3 regions of the Methylobacterium sp. Leaf399 genome follow, and region 2 is predicted to be linked to each of the others. Evidence: predicted binding sites of a transcription regulator. Region 2 holds the regulator's gene; each other region holds the start of a gene.
What was found. Region 2 encodes PhoB, which activates phosphate uptake and scavenging genes when phosphate is short. Its sites were predicted from a motif close to TGTCATNNANCTGTCAT; they were not measured.
Positions count from the first base shown of each region.

Region 1: the regulator PhoB is predicted to act here: its motif matches at 2,613-2,629, upstream of ASG40_RS06630 (glycerophosphodiester phosphodiesterase family protein).
Region 3: the regulator PhoB is predicted to act here: its motif matches at 2,728-2,744, upstream of ASG40_RS08635 (ceramide glucosyltransferase).

Region 1 is NZ_LMQK01000006.1:35,951-41,243, forward strand. It holds gene pnp (polyribonucleotide nucleotidyltransferase) at 1-1,900, opposite strand, end outside; gene rpsO (30S ribosomal protein S15) at 2,119-2,388, opposite strand; gene ASG40_RS06630 (glycerophosphodiester phosphodiesterase family protein) at 2,672-3,907, shown strand; gene ASG40_RS06635 (GNAT family N-acetyltransferase) at 4,216-4,806, shown strand; gene ASG40_RS06640 (amino acid permease) at 5,011-5,293, shown strand, end outside.
Region 2 is NZ_LMQK01000035.1:75,552-80,844, forward strand. It holds gene ASG40_RS19670 (DNA polymerase IV) at 1-372, shown strand, start outside; gene ASG40_RS19675 (cell envelope integrity EipB family protein) at 409-1,254, opposite strand; gene ASG40_RS19680 (GcrA family cell cycle regulator) at 1,780-2,313, shown strand; gene phoB (phosphate regulon transcriptional regulator PhoB) at 2,384-3,085, opposite strand; gene phoU (phosphate signaling complex protein PhoU) at 3,118-3,837, opposite strand; gene pstB (phosphate ABC transporter ATP-binding protein PstB) at 3,966-4,784, opposite strand; gene pstA (phosphate ABC transporter permease PstA) at 4,838-5,293, opposite strand, start outside.
Region 3 is NZ_LMQK01000012.1:102,016-107,308, reverse strand. It holds gene ASG40_RS08655 (formate dehydrogenase subunit gamma) at 1-539, shown strand, start outside; gene ASG40_RS08650 (hypothetical protein) at 622-825, shown strand; gene ASG40_RS08645 (histone deacetylase family protein) at 850-1,749, opposite strand; gene ASG40_RS08640 (NAD(P)/FAD-dependent oxidoreductase) at 1,749-2,693, opposite strand; gene ASG40_RS08635 (ceramide glucosyltransferase) at 2,818-3,993, shown strand; gene eat (ethanolamine permease) at 4,066-5,293, shown strand, end outside.

The DNA.
Region 1 (5,293 bases), on a different contig from region 2:
TGCACTTCACGACGGTGCCGTCGTAGATCATGCCGACTTCGGCCTCCGCCACGATCGAGCGGATCCAGTTGTAGGCGGCCTTGATGGCCTTGCCGTCGCTGGAGGCGATCTTCACCGTGCCGGTGTCGTCGATGTTGATCTTGGCGCCGGTCTTCTCGACGATCTCGCGGATCACCTTGCCGCCGGTGCCGATCACTTCCCGGATCTTGTCGGTGGGGATCTGCATGGTCTCGATGCGGGGCGCATATTCGCCGAGCTCGGGACGGGCGTCGGTGAGCGCCTTGGCCATCTCGCCGAGGATGTGGACGCGGCCTTCCTGCGCCTGGTGCAGGGCGATCCGCATGATCTCCTCGGTGATGCCGGCGATCTTGATGTCCATCTGCAGCGAGGTGATGCCGCTCTCGGTGCCGGCCACCTTGAAGTCCATGTCGCCCAGGTGATCCTCGTCGCCGAGGATGTCGGAGAGCACGGCGTAGCGCTCACCCTCGAGGATGAGGCCCATGGCGATGCCGGCGACGGGCCGGCGCAGGGGCACGCCTGCATCCATCAGCGCCAGCGAGGCGCCGCAGACGGAGGCCATCGACGAGGAGCCGTTGGACTCGGTGATCTCGGACACGACGCGGATCGTGTACGGGAACTCGTGGGCCGGCGGCAGCACGGGATGCACGGCACGCCAGGCGAGCTTGCCGTGGCCGATCTCGCGACGGCCCGGCGAACCCATGCGGCCGGTCTCGCCCACCGAGTAGGGAGGGAAGTTGTAGTGCAGCAGGAAGGTCTCCTTGTAGGTGCCTTCCAGCGCGTCGATGAACTGCTCGTCCTCGCCGGTGCCGAGCGTGGCCACCACCAGCGCCTGGGTCTCGCCGCGGGTGAACAGGGCCGAGCCGTGGGCGCGCGGCAGAACGCCGGCCTCGGACACGATCGGGCGCACGGTGCGGACGTCGCGGCCGTCGATGCGGCTGCCGGTGTCGAGCACGTTCCAGCGCACCACCTTGGACTGGGCCTCCTTGAAGGCGGCCTTGACCTTCTCGGGCGCGTACTTGGCCTCGCCCTCGGCGGGGCAGAGGGCGGCCATCACCGTCGCCTTGACGGCGTCGACGGCGGCGTAGCGCTCCTGCTTGACGGTGTTCTTGTAGGCGGCGCGGAGTTCCGTCTCGCAGATCGCCAGGACGGCCTTCTCGACCTCCTCGTTCTCCGGGGCGGTGAAGTTGCGCGGCTCCTTGGCGGCCTTCTCGGCGAGCCGGATGATGGCGTCGATGACCGGCTGGAAATGCTTGTGGCCGAACATCACGGCGCCGAGCATCACGTCCTCGTCGAGTTCCTTGGCCTCGGACTCGACCATCAGGACGGCGTCCTGGGTGCCGGCCACGACGAGGTCGAGGGAGGAGGTCTCCATCTCGGGAACGGGCGGGTTGAGCTTGTACTGGCCGCCGATGTAGCCGACGCGCGCCGCGCCGATCGGGCCGGTGAAGGGCACGCCCGACAGGGTGAGGGCGGCCGAGGCCGCGACCATCGCCAGGACGTCGGGATCGTTCTCGAGGTCGTGGGTCAGGACGGTGATGACGACCTGGGTGTCGTTGCGCCAGCCCTCGACGAAGAGGGGGCGGATCGGCCGGTCGATGAGGCGGGAAACCAGGGTCTCCTTCTCGGAGGGACGGCCTTCGCGCTTGAAGTAACCGCCGGGGATGCGGCCGGCGGCATAGGCGCGCTCCTGGTAGTTCACGGTGAGCGGCAGGAAGTCGATGCCGGCCTTGGGCTCCTTGGCGGAGACGACCGTGGCGAGCACGGAGGTGTCGCCGTAGGTCGCCATCACGGCGGCGTCGGCCTGGCGGGCGACCTTGCCGGTCTCGAGGACGAGCTTGCGGTCGCCCCAGATCAGCTCTTCACGTTGAACGTCGAACATATCGTTTTTCCTTGCCATCATGCGGTCGGGCGGACCCGGCGCGGCCAGGGGCAAGACGGCGAGGGGCTCTTCGCGATGACGAAAAGTCCCTTGCGATCCTGTCCCCGGCTCTTGCGCCTCCAAGTCGCCCGAGGGTCGCGCGGCCGGACCCATTCCGGCAGCGCGGTTACGAAAACGCGGCCCTGAGTCGAACTCGGGACCGCGTGGAAAAAACCGCCTTAGCGGCGGATGCCGAGACGCTCGATGAGGCTGCGGTAGCGGGCCTCGTCCTTGCCCTTGACGTAGTCGAGCAGCGAGCGGCGCTGCGAGACCATCTTCAGGAGGCCGCGACGGGAGTGGTTGTCCTTGCCGTGGGTCTTGAAGTGGCCGGTGAGGTTGGTGATCCGCTCGGTGAGGATCGCCACCTGGACCTCCGGCGAACCGGTGTCCTTGCCGCCCTGCGCGTATTCCTTGATGAGCGCGGTCTTGCGCTCTGCCGTGATCGACATCGCTATCCCCTTCGGTTGGGTTGGGTCGGGTTGCGCGGCCACGCGAACGGGAGGCCATGCGACGCTCGGGTCGGGCCGCTGCCGGGATGTCGTCCAGCAGGGTCGCGCCACAAGCAGGTTCGGCCCCGTGCCCGTTGCCGGGTCGAGGCTGCGCCGGTCATACACGAAACCACGCGGGACGCCACCCCCGGGCGCGGGACGCGTCCCCCGGGGAGCGGACGTGCCTTCATGCTCCCGTCATCCCGTCGCGCTAGCCGCCGATGCCGGCGAAGAGGGATCAACGATGCGTGCGTTCGCGAAGGCGACGGTCCTCCTCCTGGCATTGCTGCTGCCGGCGGCGGCTCAAGGCTCCCGAGCGGCCCAGATCGGGCCGCGCCCGTTCCACCTCGTCGACACCATGAAGCCCGGCCCCCTCAAGGACAGGCTCGCCGCCTGCGGCACGGACCGGGCCTACACCGCCAAAAGCTTCTCGATCTCGCACCGGGGCGCCCCGCTCCAGTTCCCCGAGCACACCCGAGAGGGCGTGCTGGCGGCGGCCCGGATGGGGGCGGGGATCATCGAGTGCGACGTCACCTTCACGAGGGACCGGCAGCTCGTGTGCCGGCACGCCCAGTGCGACCTTCACACCACCACCGACATCCTGGCCCGGCCGGACCTGGCGGCCCGATGCACGAAGGCCTTCACCCCCGCCGATCCGGCCACCGGCGCCAAGGCCTCGGCCACCTGCTGCACCAGCGACCTGACGCTGGCCGAATTCAAGTCCCTGAAACCGAAGATGGACGCGGCCGACCCCGACGCCACCACGCTGGCCGGCTACATGAACGCGACCCCGCGCTGGCGCACGGATCTCCATGCCGCCGGCACCACCCTGATGACGCACAAGGAGTACATCGCCCTCGTCAAATCGCTCGGCCGCCGGTTCACGCCCGAACTGAAGGCGCCCGAGGTGCCGATGCCGTTCGCGGGAACCTACACCGAGGACGACTACGCCCGGCAGATGATCGACGAGTACAGGCAGGCGGGGATCCCGGCCACGGACGTGTTCCCCCAGAGCTTCCGGCTGCGCGACGTGCTGTTCTGGCTCGAGGCCGATCCCGCCTTCGGCCGCCAGGCCTTCCTCCTCGACAACCGCGACGAGACCGACCCAGGCTTCGATCCCGCCAGGCCCGAAACGTGGAGCCCGAGCATGGCCGATCTCGTCGCCAAGGGGGTGCGGACCCTGGCGCCGCCCCTGTGGATGCTGGTGACGCTCTCGCCGGAAGGGGCGATCGTCCCCTCGGCCTACGCCCGCGAGGCGAAACGCGCCGGGCTCGACCTGATCGCCTGGTCGCTGGAGCGGTCCGGGCCGCTCGCGGCCGGCGGCGGCTCCTACTACCGGTCGGTCCGGCCCGCGATCGACCGCGACGGCGACATGCTCACCCTGCTCGACGTGCTCCATGGGCAGGTCGGCGTGCGCGGGGTGTTCTCGGACTGGCCGGCCACCACCACCTTCTACGCCAACTGCGTCGGGGCCGACTGAGCAGGTTTCGCAAAAGCGGCCACCGTTTTCGCGTCGACGACCTGCGACACACCGATGACCTGAGCGGGGTGAAGCGTTGGCTCGCCAACGCGAACCTGCCGAGGGCGCGCCGCTGGCCCGGAACGTGCCAGCCCCGGAATCCCGCCACCGCCCGGCCGGTGCCGGCCTCCGTACCGGCCTCGGCTCCACGACCGAATGCGATCGGCTTGACGGTCGCCGAGGTCCGATGTGAGGTGTCACCTGCCCAGGGCGTCACGACAGGCGAATGCCGGTCCGCCGATATCCAAACGGCCTTTGAAGGTGTGCCGATGCCATTCGAGCCCGTCACCCTGTCCGGGCGGCATGTCGAACTCATCCCCTTGTCGCCCGACCATGGCCAAGCCCTCGCGGAGGCCGTGCGCGACGGCGAGCTCTGGCGGTTGTGGTACACCGCCATCCCCTCGCCGGAGGCGATGGCGGCCGAGATCGACCGTCGGCTCGGCCTTCGGGCAGCGGGTTCCATGCTCCCCTTCACCGTCCTGGACGGCCCCGGCGGCCGACCGGTCGGCATGACGACCTTCATGAACATCGACGCCGCGGGGCCGCGCGCGGAAATCGGCTCGACGTGGTACGCCGCCCGCGTTCAGCGCACCCTGCTCAACACCGAGGCCAAGCTCCTGCTGCTGGCGCACACGTTCGACGGCCTGGGGTGCCTCGCCGTCGAGTTCCGGACGCACGTCATGAACCTGGCGAGCCGCCGCGCCATCGAGCGGGTCGGCGCCAAGCTCGACGGCGTCCTGCGCCACCACCAGCGCATGCCGGACGGCACCCTTCGCGACACCTGCGTCTACAGCGTCACGGCGCCCGAATGGCCCATGGTGCGTTCGCATCTGACGTGGCAGCTCGAGAAGCCACGGTAACGGTGTCGCGCAGGAGGGGCCCCTGAGTCTCGCGACGAGCGATCCGCCGATGCCGGCATCCGAGCCCCGCGAGCCCAAGCCCAGCGAGCCGAAGACCAGCGAGCCCAAGCCCCGGAAGCCCAAGCCCCGGGAGCCCAAGCCCCGCGAGCCCAAGACCCGCGAGCCCAAGACCCGAAAGGGGTCGGACCCCATGGCAGTCCCATTATGACCGGCCCCTCGCCTTCGACCGAGCCGACCGACGGCGGAGCGCCGCTGCCCCGGACCCTCACCGCGTTCCACCTCGTCTGCCTCGGGGTCGGGGCCACCATCGGCGCCGGCATCTTCGTGCTCACCGGCACGGCGGCGGCGCGCCATGCCGGGCCCGCACTCACCCTGTCGTTCGTGCTCGGCGGCATCGCCTGCGGCCTCGTCGCCCTGTGCTATGCCGAGCTCGCCGCCGCCATCCCCGCCTCGGGCTCCACCTATTCCTACGCGAAGGCGACGCTGG
Region 2 (5,293 bases):
CTCAAGCGCGCCGACCTCGCGGCGGCCACCGTCACCCTGAAGCTCAAGGATTCGGGATTTCGCCTTCGCACCCGCGCCCGCGGCCTGGCGCCGACGCAGCTCGCCGCCAGGCTCTACCCGGTGGCGGAAGCCCTCCTGCGCGAGGCCTGCGACGGCACGCCCTACCGGCTGATCGGCATCGGCGCCGGCGACCTCTCCGAGGGGACGACCGCCGACCGGGCCGATCTCCTCGACGGCGACCTCGGTCGCATCGCCAAACGCGAATCCGCCCTCGACAGCCTGCGGCTGCGGTTCGGCGAGGCCAGCATCCAGCGCGGGCTCGGCTTCAGCGGGACGGTACGCGACCCCAAGGCACCCCGCGGCGGCCGATAGGACCAGCGACGAGGGGCTCGCCCGGGGGAGCGTCGATCAGGGCGCGCACTCCTTCGCCGTCTCCGCCGCGCCGGCCTTTGTCGGCGGGGTGAGGTCGAGGCGGGTCAGATCGCCGAGGATGGCGAAGCTGCCGTAGTCGAGCTTCAAGGCGCCGCTGACGCCGTTGTCGTAGAGGTCGAAGGTGAGCACGTAGATCGGGGTGCGTTCGCCGTCGCCCTGCGTGTAGTAGCTCAAGGTGACAGGCCAGCGCGGCATCGTGGTCATCTCGCCCTCGCGCAGGGGCTTGTCGCGCTCGCCCTTGTCGCGCTCGCCCTTGGGCGCACCCTCGACCTTGCGTCCGATCACCGCCAGGGTGTCGTAGACCTTGCGGCCGTCGTCGGAGCCGTCGAACACCTTCACCGACAGGGTGCTCTCCCCCGCCCTCCCGGCCTCGATCAGCCGGCGCATGTGGATGCTCGGAAACAGCACCGGGCCGGTGGCCTGGAACTGGTCGCGCTTCGGCTCCTTGAGCTTGACCTTGATGGTCTCGGCCCCGCTCTCGGCGGTCCCATCCACCGCCTGGGACGGCGCCTCGTTGAGGAGGGTGGCGGTCTTGAAGCGGAAGTTGCGACCATCCCCGCTCTCGAACGTCGTGTTGCGCAGGTCGGACGTCCGGCTCCCGCTCTCCCCGCTCTGGAGCTGCGTCACCTGGCGGGTCTGCATCGTGTAGCCCTTGCAGGCGTCGCCGCCGAAATCGAGGACGATGCGACCGCGCGCACTCTCCACCGAACGGCTGGCGCTGCTCTCGGCCAGGGATAGTTCGTACACCGCGCGGTGCCCGGCGAGGCGGATCGGCTCCGCCGCCTGCGCAGCCCCCGCCGCCACGACGAGGCCCGCCGCCATTCCTCCCAACCGCCGTGACGACCGCATGGTGTCTCCCTGTTCGAACGCGAGCCGACCAAAACCCGTCCGGTCGCACCGCCCACACATAGTCACGCCGGCTTAGGCGACAATGCGGGCTCGGAGTGGTCGGACCGCGACGTGCCGTGGAGACCCCTCGGCGATGGTGAGGCGCCATCGGCAATGGCAGGGGCCCATCGGCAGTGGCGGGAACCCATTGGCAGTGGAAAGCCGCAGGGCGTGCATGGTCTCCCTTGCATACGGCTCGACGCCTCCTGTACGGTCGCGCTGATTGGCGATGCATCCGGCGCGACGGCCAATACACGACGGTTCGACGACGACCAGAGCGCGCGTCGTGATGGGTTTGCCGTCGGCGAAACCAGCGTTCCCGTGGAAGGCGTGCGGTTCTTTTCAATACACCGTGTCATGACGACATCGTGAAATGGCCTTTTCGACTGGGTCGTTACGAAGATGGCGGGTGCGGGTGTTGCGTCGTGACGGGGCGATGATCGAATGTCTGAGGGGGCGATGATGGACACAGTCCCGGGCTGGACGGATGAACGCGTCGCGCTGTTGCGCCGCCTCTGGGAAGAGGGTCTGAGCGCGAGCCAGATCGCGACGCAACTGACCGGCGTGACCCGCAACGCCGTGATCGGGAAGGTCCACCGCCTGGGGCTTTCGGGACGCGTGAAGAGCGCCGACACCGCGATCGCGGGGCGCAAGAAGGCGACCCGCGAGGCGGAGGTCGAGATCATCGTCGAGGAGGCGACGCTCCCGCCGCCGGTGGAACCGATCGTCGTCGAGGCGGTCGTCGCTGCCGCCACACTCGACGTCGCGCTGCCCGCCGATCCCGTCACCCTGGCGGTCTCGCGGCGGGTGACGATCATGGACCTGCGGGAAGCGATGTGCCGCTGGCCGATGGGGGACCCGACCTCGACGGACTTCTACTATTGCGGCGACCGGGCGATCACCGGCCTGCCCTATTGCACCCATCACGCCGAGATCGCCTATCAGCCGGCGACCGAGCGCAAACGCGACCGCCGGGCCGGCGGATTCCGCTGATCCCTCACGGCCGGCTCGCGGCCGGGCGGCGGATGTCGCGGTCGGGACGGCGATACCGCGCGTGGCGGCCTCACGCGTCGACGGCGAAGGTCTCGTCGAACGAATAGCCTGAGCCGCGAACGGTGCGGATGGGATCGGACTGGGTCGTGCGGTTGATGGCCTTGCGCAGGCGGCCGACGTGGACGTCGACGGTGCGCTCGTCGATGTAGACGTCGTGACCCCAGACGCCGTCCAGGAGCTGTTCGCGCGAGAACACCCGGCCGGGGCTCTGCATCAGGAATTCGAGCAGCTTGAACTCGGTGGGCCCGAGGTGGATCTCGCGGCCCTGACGGCGGATGCGGTGGCTGACCCGGTCGAGCTCGATGTCGCCGGCGATGAGCAGGCTCGCCACATGCGCCGGCTTGGCGCGCCGCAGCAGCGCCCGCACCCGCGCCAGCAGTTCGGGCACCGAGAACGGCTTGACAATATAATCGTCCGCCCCCGTGCCGAGACCGCGGATCCGGTCGCCCTCCTCGCCGCGGGCCGTGAGCATGATGACGGGCAGGGTCTCGCTCTCGCGGCGCGCACGGATGCGGCGGCAGAGCTCGATCCCCGACAGGCCGGGCAGCATCCAGTCGAGCAGCACCAGGTCGGGAAGCTGTTCCTGCAGGCGCAGGTCCGCCTCGTCGCCGCGGGCGGCCGCGTCGACGGTGAACCCCTCCGCCTCGAGGTTGTAGCGGAGGAGGAGGGTAAGGGCCTCCTCGTCCTCGACGATCAGGATACGCGTACTCATGGGCTTTGTCTGGGATGTCCCTGCCGGGGGCTTCAGGCGCCGGTCGGCGGCTCCACCATGGCGTAGTTCGACGCGTCGTTCTTCGGGCGATCGGTGGGAAGGTTCTCACCGGTGACGAGGTAATGGATCGTCTCGGCGATGTTGGTAGTGTGGTCGCCGATCCGCTCGATGTTCTTGGCGCAGAACAACAGGTGCGTGCAGAACGAGATGTTGCGCGGGTCTTCCATCATGTAGGTCAAGAGCTCGCGGAACAGCGAATTGTAGAGGGCGTCGATGGCGCCGTCCCGCTCCCAGACGTCGTGCGCCGCCTTGATGTCGCGGCTGGAATAGGCGTCCAGCACGTCCTTGAGCTGCTCTTGGACGAGGTCGCCCATGTGCTGCATGCCCACGACCACCTTCTGCGACTGGATCTCGCCGGCGATGGCGATGACGCGCTTGGCGACGTTCTTGGCCAGATCGCCGATCCGCTCGAGATCGCTCGACACGCGGATCGCCGAGATGGTTTCGCGCAGGTCGATGGCCATCGGCTGGCGCCGCGCAATGAGCAGGATCGCCCGCTCCTCGATCTCGCGCTGCAGTACGTCGAGGCGCTGGTCTGCCGCGATGACCGTCTGGGCCAGGGTGGCGTCGCGCCGCACGAGGGCGTGGCCCGCCTCGTTCATCATCTTCTCGGCGATGCCGCCCATCTCGGAGATCGCGCGGCGCAGGTCCTCGAGGTCGGTGTCGTAGGAACTGACGATATGGTCGGGCATGATCGCACTCCTCGGGTCGGCGCCCCGGCGGGGAACGGCGAACGGGATCGGTCGGGAGGGTATTTCGCAGCGGACGAGGTCGGGCCCGATGCGATGTCTGAAGGGGACCGTCCGCCAGTCGAACGGCCTCAGCCGAAGCGGCCGGTGATGTAGTCCTGGGTCTGGCGTTTCTCGGGGTTCATGAAGATCCGGGTGGTGGGCCCGAATTCCACGAGTTCGCCGAGGTACATGAACGCCGTGAACTGCGAGATGCGGGCGGCCTGCTGCATGTTGTGCGTCACGATGACGATCGTGAACTCGGAGCGCAGCTGCTCGATCAGCTCCTCGATGCGTCCCGTCGAGATCGGGTCCAGCGCCGAGGTCGGCTCGTCGAACAGGATCACCTCCGGGCGCTGGGCGACGGTGCGGGCGATGCACAGGCGCTGCTGCTGGCCGCCGGAGAGGCCCATGCCGGACTGCTTGAGCTTGTCCTTGGCCTCGTCCCACAGGGCCGCCTTGCGCAGGGATTCCTCGACGCGGATGTCGAGATCGGCCTTGGACAAGCGCTCGTACAGGCGAAGGCCGAAGGCGACGTTGTCGTAGATCGACATCGGGAACGGCGTCGGTTTCTGGAACACCATGCCGATCTTCGAGCGCAGCTCGTTGAGGTCGATCTTCGGGTCGAGGATGTTGCGACCGTCGAGCATGATCTCGCCCTCGGCCCGCTGCTCGGGATAGAGGCTGTAGATCCGGTTGAAGGTGCGCAGCAACGTCGACTTGCCGCAGCCCGACGGGCCGATCAGCGCCGTCACCTGCCGGTCGTGGAAGTTGAGGTTGACCGACTTCAGGCCGTGGAAGTTGCCGTAATAGAAGTTGAGATCCTTCACGGCGATGCGGATCGGGGCGTTCTCGTCCGCCTTGTGGCGCCCGGTCAGTTGGGCGGCTTGGATCGCGGGCTCGGCGCTCATCGTGGGTTCGTCCTTGTCGAGACGGAAGAGGAAGGGACCGGATCGGCGCGCTGTCAGCGCGCGCGATCGCTCTTGATGACGAAGCGGGCCACGATCGACAGGGCGAGGATCGTGACGGTGATGAGGAGCGCCCCGGCCCAGGCCAGCTGCTGCCAGTTCGGATAGGGAGACAGCGCGAACTGGTAGATCATCACCGGAAGGTTGGGGATGCCGCCCATCAGGTTGGCCGAAAACCAGCTGTTGTTGTTCAGCGCCGTGAACAGCAGCGGTGCCGTCTCGCCCGCGATCCGGGCCAGGGCCAGGATGATGCCGGTGACGATGCCCGCGCTCGCCGCGCGCCAGGTGATCGCCTTGATCACGATGGAGGGCGGAGCGCCCAGCGCCGCGCCCGCCTCGCGCAGGGTGGAGGGGACGAGGCGCAGCATGTCCTCGGTGGTGCGCACGATGACCGGGGTGGCGATGATGGCGAGTGCCACGCCGCCGGCCCAGCCCGAGTAGCTGCCCATCGG
Region 3 (5,293 bases), on a different contig from region 2:
TGATCGGGCCGGACGCCTTCGCGGTGGTGTCGCAATACGCGAAATACGCGCACATCTATCTCGCCTGGCCGTTCATGCTCGGCATCGCGCTGATGTTCGTGGTCTGGCTGAAGGACAACATCCCCAACCGGATCGACTGGCACTGGATCAAGGCCGGCGGCGGCCTCATCGGTAACGGCCATCCCCACGCCGAACGGTTCAACGCCGGCCAGAAGATGGTGTTCTGGATGGTGGTGGGCTTCGGCACGGCGATGAGCGTGACCGGCCTGATGATGATCTTCCCCTTCGTGCTCACGGACATCACCGGCATGCAGGTGATGCAGGTGGTCCACTCGCTGATCGGCGTCGTCTTCATCGCCGGCATCCTGGCCCACATCTACATCGGCAGCGTCGGCATGGAGGGCGCCTACGATGCCATGGGCAGCGGCAAGGTCGATCTCGGCTGGGCCCGGTCGCACCACGACCTCTGGGTCGAGAAGGAAATCGGCAAGGTCGACCACGGTACGCGCCGGCCGGTGCGTCCGGTCCCCGCAGAATAGACGGCGTGCCGGGGCGTCCCGCCCCGGCCGCGAGCAGGCTATGCGAGCCCGGCCCCGGCCCGGTTCGGTGAGAGAGGGTGACATGAAAGCGTTTGCCGTGGCCGTGATCGCCGCGATCGGTTTGGGCCTGGCGGCCGCCTACGTCATGGATAGCAACCGGGTGCTCGCCTACCAGGCGTTCTCCACGTCCGGTGCGCGCGTCTCGCATCCCGGTACGAACCTCGTCGGTCCCCAGTGGTCCGGCGACACCCCGATGCCGTCGGGTCACAAGCCCCACGGCGCCTGATCCGAGCAGCGCCGGGCGCGTCCGTCACGATGCCGCGGCCATCGCCTCGAACACGAGGGCGTGGCGTCCGGCCAGGGCATCGATGTCGGTGGTGTAGCCGCCGCCGATGACGGCGACGAGCGGGATGCGGCGCCGCCGAACCTCTCGAACGACATAACCGTCGCGGCGGGCCAGCCCCTCGTCGCTGAGCGAGAGACGACCGAGGCGGTCGTCCCGGTGCGAATCGACGCCTGCGTTGTAGAACACGAGGTCGGGGGCGAGCCGGTCGAGGAGGTCCGGCAAGCAGCCCGTCAGGACCGACAGGTAGCCGGCATCGTCGATGCCGTCCGGGAGTCCGATATCGCGGTCGCCGGGAATCTTGCAGATCGGGTAGTTCTTCTCCCCGTGCACGGAGAGGGTGAACAGGTCCGGCGAGCGGCCGAGGCAGTCGGCCGTGCCGTCGCCCTGGTGCACGTCGAGGTCCACGACCAACGCCCGCGCGATCGATCCGTCTGCCTGGAGGGCGCGGGCCGCCACCGCCACGTCGTTGAACACGCAGAAGCCCGCCCCGCTTTCGCGGCGGGCGTGATGGCTGCCGCCGGCGGCGCTGCCGGCGAGCCCGCCCGCAAGCGCGAGCCGCGCGGCGGCGAGCGTTCCCCCCGCCGACGCGCAGGCACGGGCGACGACGCCGGCATCCACCGGCAATCCGATCTCCCGTTCGACGGCCGGAGGCAGGCGAAGGCCGAGGGCGGCCTCGACATAGGCTCGCTCGTGGGCCAGCGCGAGGAGGTCGGGGCCGGCCGGTTCCGGGCGGACGAATCCGTTCGGGACGAGGCCCTTCGCGGTCAGCACCTCGGCGAGGCGTCCGTACTTGCGCATCGGAAAACGGTGACCGGGCGGCAGGACCGCCTCGTAGGCGGGATGGAACACGATGGGAGGCGGCATCAGGCCGCCGGGTCCGTCAGGTCCGCGACGATGCGCGCGGCCAACGCCGATCCGCTGTCGAAGGCAGCCTCGATGCGCGGCCCGAGGCACCAGTCGCCGCAAGCGCCGAGGCGCAGCGCGGGGTCGTAGAGGCAGTCCTGGCCGATCGCGGTCTCCACGAGGGCGTAGCGCCAGCGATGGGCGCTCGCAAAGGTGGGCGTGAGCGGCCTGCCGAGGCGCTCGGCCAGCGCGTCGAGCAGCCGCCCGGTCACGGACTCTCGGGTCTCCTCCAGGTGCCGGCGCGACCACTCGGGACCGGCATGGACCAGGAGGCGCGTACCCGCCGCCCGCCCGGGGCGCGACTCCTCGCGGACGATGGCGGCGATGGCGCCCTCGGCAAAACGGCGATCGGCCTCGGGAAACGGTGCCGGGCCGTCGAGGGCGACCATCAGGGACCAGCACGGCGCGTAGGCCGCCGACTCCGGCCCGGTGAGGGTGAGACCGCTTGCGTCGATGAGGCGCGTCGTCTGGACGGATGGAAATCCGATCGCCACGGCCGAGAAGGTTTCCGCGACGGCGCCTTCGGCGACCGACACGCGCCAGCCCGCGGGTTCGCGAACCAACGACGTCACCGTGACTCCGGTGCGGACGTCGAGACCGACAAGGAGGTCGCGCACCGGCGCCGTCATGGCGGGGGTCCCGACGTAGCGGTCGTGCCCGCCCCAGGGGGCGACGACACCGCGCGCCAGCCAGTCCGCCACCTGCGCCCGGAAAGCCGGACCGCGGGCGCGCAGGAACTGGGCGCCGTGATCGAACGAGAGGTCGCTGTCCGCCACCCGCCGGGTCGCCATCCGTCCCCCGACCCCGCGGCCCTTGTCGAGGACGACGACGGTGAAGCCGGCCCGGGTCAGGGCCCGCGCCGCAGCCGCGCCGGAGATCCCGGCCCCCAGGACCGCCACGCGCATTCCCATCCCCGCCTCCGACCGCCGCCGCGGCCTTTGTCATACGGTTGAAACAGGCCGGCTGTTAGGCCCCCTCGCCAGTGGTACGGCGCCTCACCGGCGATCCCTGCCGGAGGAGGAGACGGCGATGACGGGCAGTGTCGAGGCCGGCGAGGTCGAGATCGGCATGGTCGTCGCCCTGTCGCTGTGTGCGCTGCTCACCCTCGTCAACCTCGTCAGCCTGGCAATGGCGGCCCGGCGCCTCGGCCGATCCGACGGGCGTTCGACCTTCCCGGTCGGAGCGCCGGTTTCCCTGGTGCGGCCCGTCTGCGGGATCGAGGCCTTCAGCGAGGAGATGCTGACGCGCGGGTTCAAGCTCGACTATCCCGATTACGAGCTGATCTTCTGCGTCGCCGATGCCGACGATCCGATCGTGCCGCTGCTGCATCGCCTGATGGCGGCCCATCCGCGGGTACCGTCCCGGCTCATCGTCGGCGACGAGCGGGCGAGCGACAACCCCAAGCTCAACAACTGCGTGCGCGGCTGGGAGGCGGCCCGGCACGAGTGGGTGGTGCTGGCCGATTCCAACGTGCTGATGCCGCCGGACTACCTGCAGCGGCTCCAGGCCTCCTGGCGGGAGGACACCGGCCTCGTCTGCTCGACCCCGGTGGGGGCGCGGCCGCACGGATTCTGCGCCGAGCTCGAATGCGCCTTCCTCAACACCCTGCAGGCGCGCTGGCAATATGCCGGCGAGAGCGTCGGTCTCGGCTTCGCCCAGGGCAAGAGCATGCTGTGGAACAAGCCGTTCCTGGAGGCCCACGGCGGCATCCGGGCACTGGCGGCCGAGATCGCCGAGGACGCCGCGGCGACCAAGCTCGTGCGCGCGGCCGGAAAGCGGGTCCACCTCGTCGCCTCGCCGTTCGAGCAGCCCCTCGGGCGGCGGTCCTTCGGGGAGATCTGGTCGCGCCAGCAGCGCTGGGCGCGGCTGCGGCGTGTCACCTTCCCGCTGTTCTTCGCCCCGGAGATCGGCACCGGGCCGCTGCTGCCGTTCACCCTCGCCGTCGCCATCGTGCCGACGCCCGAGGTGGCCGGTGCGGTCCTCGGCATGGCGGCGGCCTGGTATGCCGGCGAGTACGCCCTCGCCGCCCGTGCGGGCTGGTATCGCCGGCCGCGGACGATCCTCGCCTTCCTCGTGCGCGATGCGGTATTCCCGGCGATCTGGGCCAGCGCCTGGATGCAGAGCGCCATCGTCTGGCGCGGCAACACCATGGACATCCGCGCCAAGGAGCCGGGCCGCCTGCGCGCGGGCGAGAGCGCCGCCTGACGCCCCGTTGATCCGGCAGCGATCTTGCGAGACCTTCAGGCAGACCGGATCCGGTCGATTGAGGGTGACGGAATGGCAAGCGCGGGACCCGGCCTCGACAAGAGCCTCAACGCCTTTCACCTCTGGGGCATCGCCGTCGGCCTCGTCATCTCCGGCGAGTATTTTGGCTGGAGCTACGGCTGGGCCAGTGCCGGCACCCTCGGCTTCCTCGTCACCACCACCGTCATCGCGGCGATGTACGTCGCCTTCATCTTCAGCTTCACCGAACTCACGACCGCGATCCCGCAGGCGGGCGGCCCGTTCGCCTACAGCTACCGCGCCTTCGGCCCCACCGGCGGCTGCATCGCAGGCTTTGCGACGCTGATCGAGTTCGTGTTCGCGCCGCCCGCCATCGCGCTGGCCATCGGCGCCTACCTCAACGTTCAGTTTCCCGGTCTCGACCCGAAGCACGCGGCGCTCGGCGCCTACCTCCTGTTCATGACCCTCAACATCGTCGGCGTTCAGATCGCGGCGACCTTCGAACTGTTCGTGACCATCCTGGCGGTGGGCGAACTCCTCGTGTTCATGGGCGTCGTCGCCCCCGCCTTCACCTGGTCGAACTTCGCGGTGGACGGTTGGGCCGGCAGCAGCACGTTCGGATGGCCGGCCATCGGCGGCATGCTGGCGGCGATCCCCTTCGCCATCTGGTTCTTCCTCGCCATCGAAGGCGTCGCCATGGCCGCCGAGGAGGCCAAGGACCCCAAGCGCACCATCCCCATCGCCTACATCACCGGGGTGCTGACCCTGACCGTGCTGGCCTTCGGGGTGATGATCTTCGCGGGCGGGGCGGGCGACTGGAAGGCCCTGAGCAACCTCAACGACCCGCTTCCCCAGGCGATGAAGGGCGTGGTGGGCGAATCGAGCGGCTGGCTGCACATGCTGGTCTGGCTCGGCCTGTTCGGCCTCGTGGCCTCCTTCCACGGCATCATCATGGGCTACTCGCGCCAGATCTTCGCGCTCGCGCGCGCCGGGTACCTGCCGCGGGTGCTGGCCACCGTGCATCCGCGCTTCCAGACGCCCCATATCGCCACCCTGGTCGGGGGCGCCATCGGCATCGCGGCGATCTACAGCGACAACCTCGTCGTCATCGCAGGCCAGTCGCTCACCGCCAGCATCGTCACCATGGCGGTGTTCGGGGCGCTCGTGATGTACGGAATGAGCATGGCGAGCCTGTTCAAGCTGCGCCGCTCCGAGCCGACCCTCGCCCGTCCCTATCGCGCGCCGTTCTATCCGGCCGCACCCGCCTTCGCGCTCGCCATGG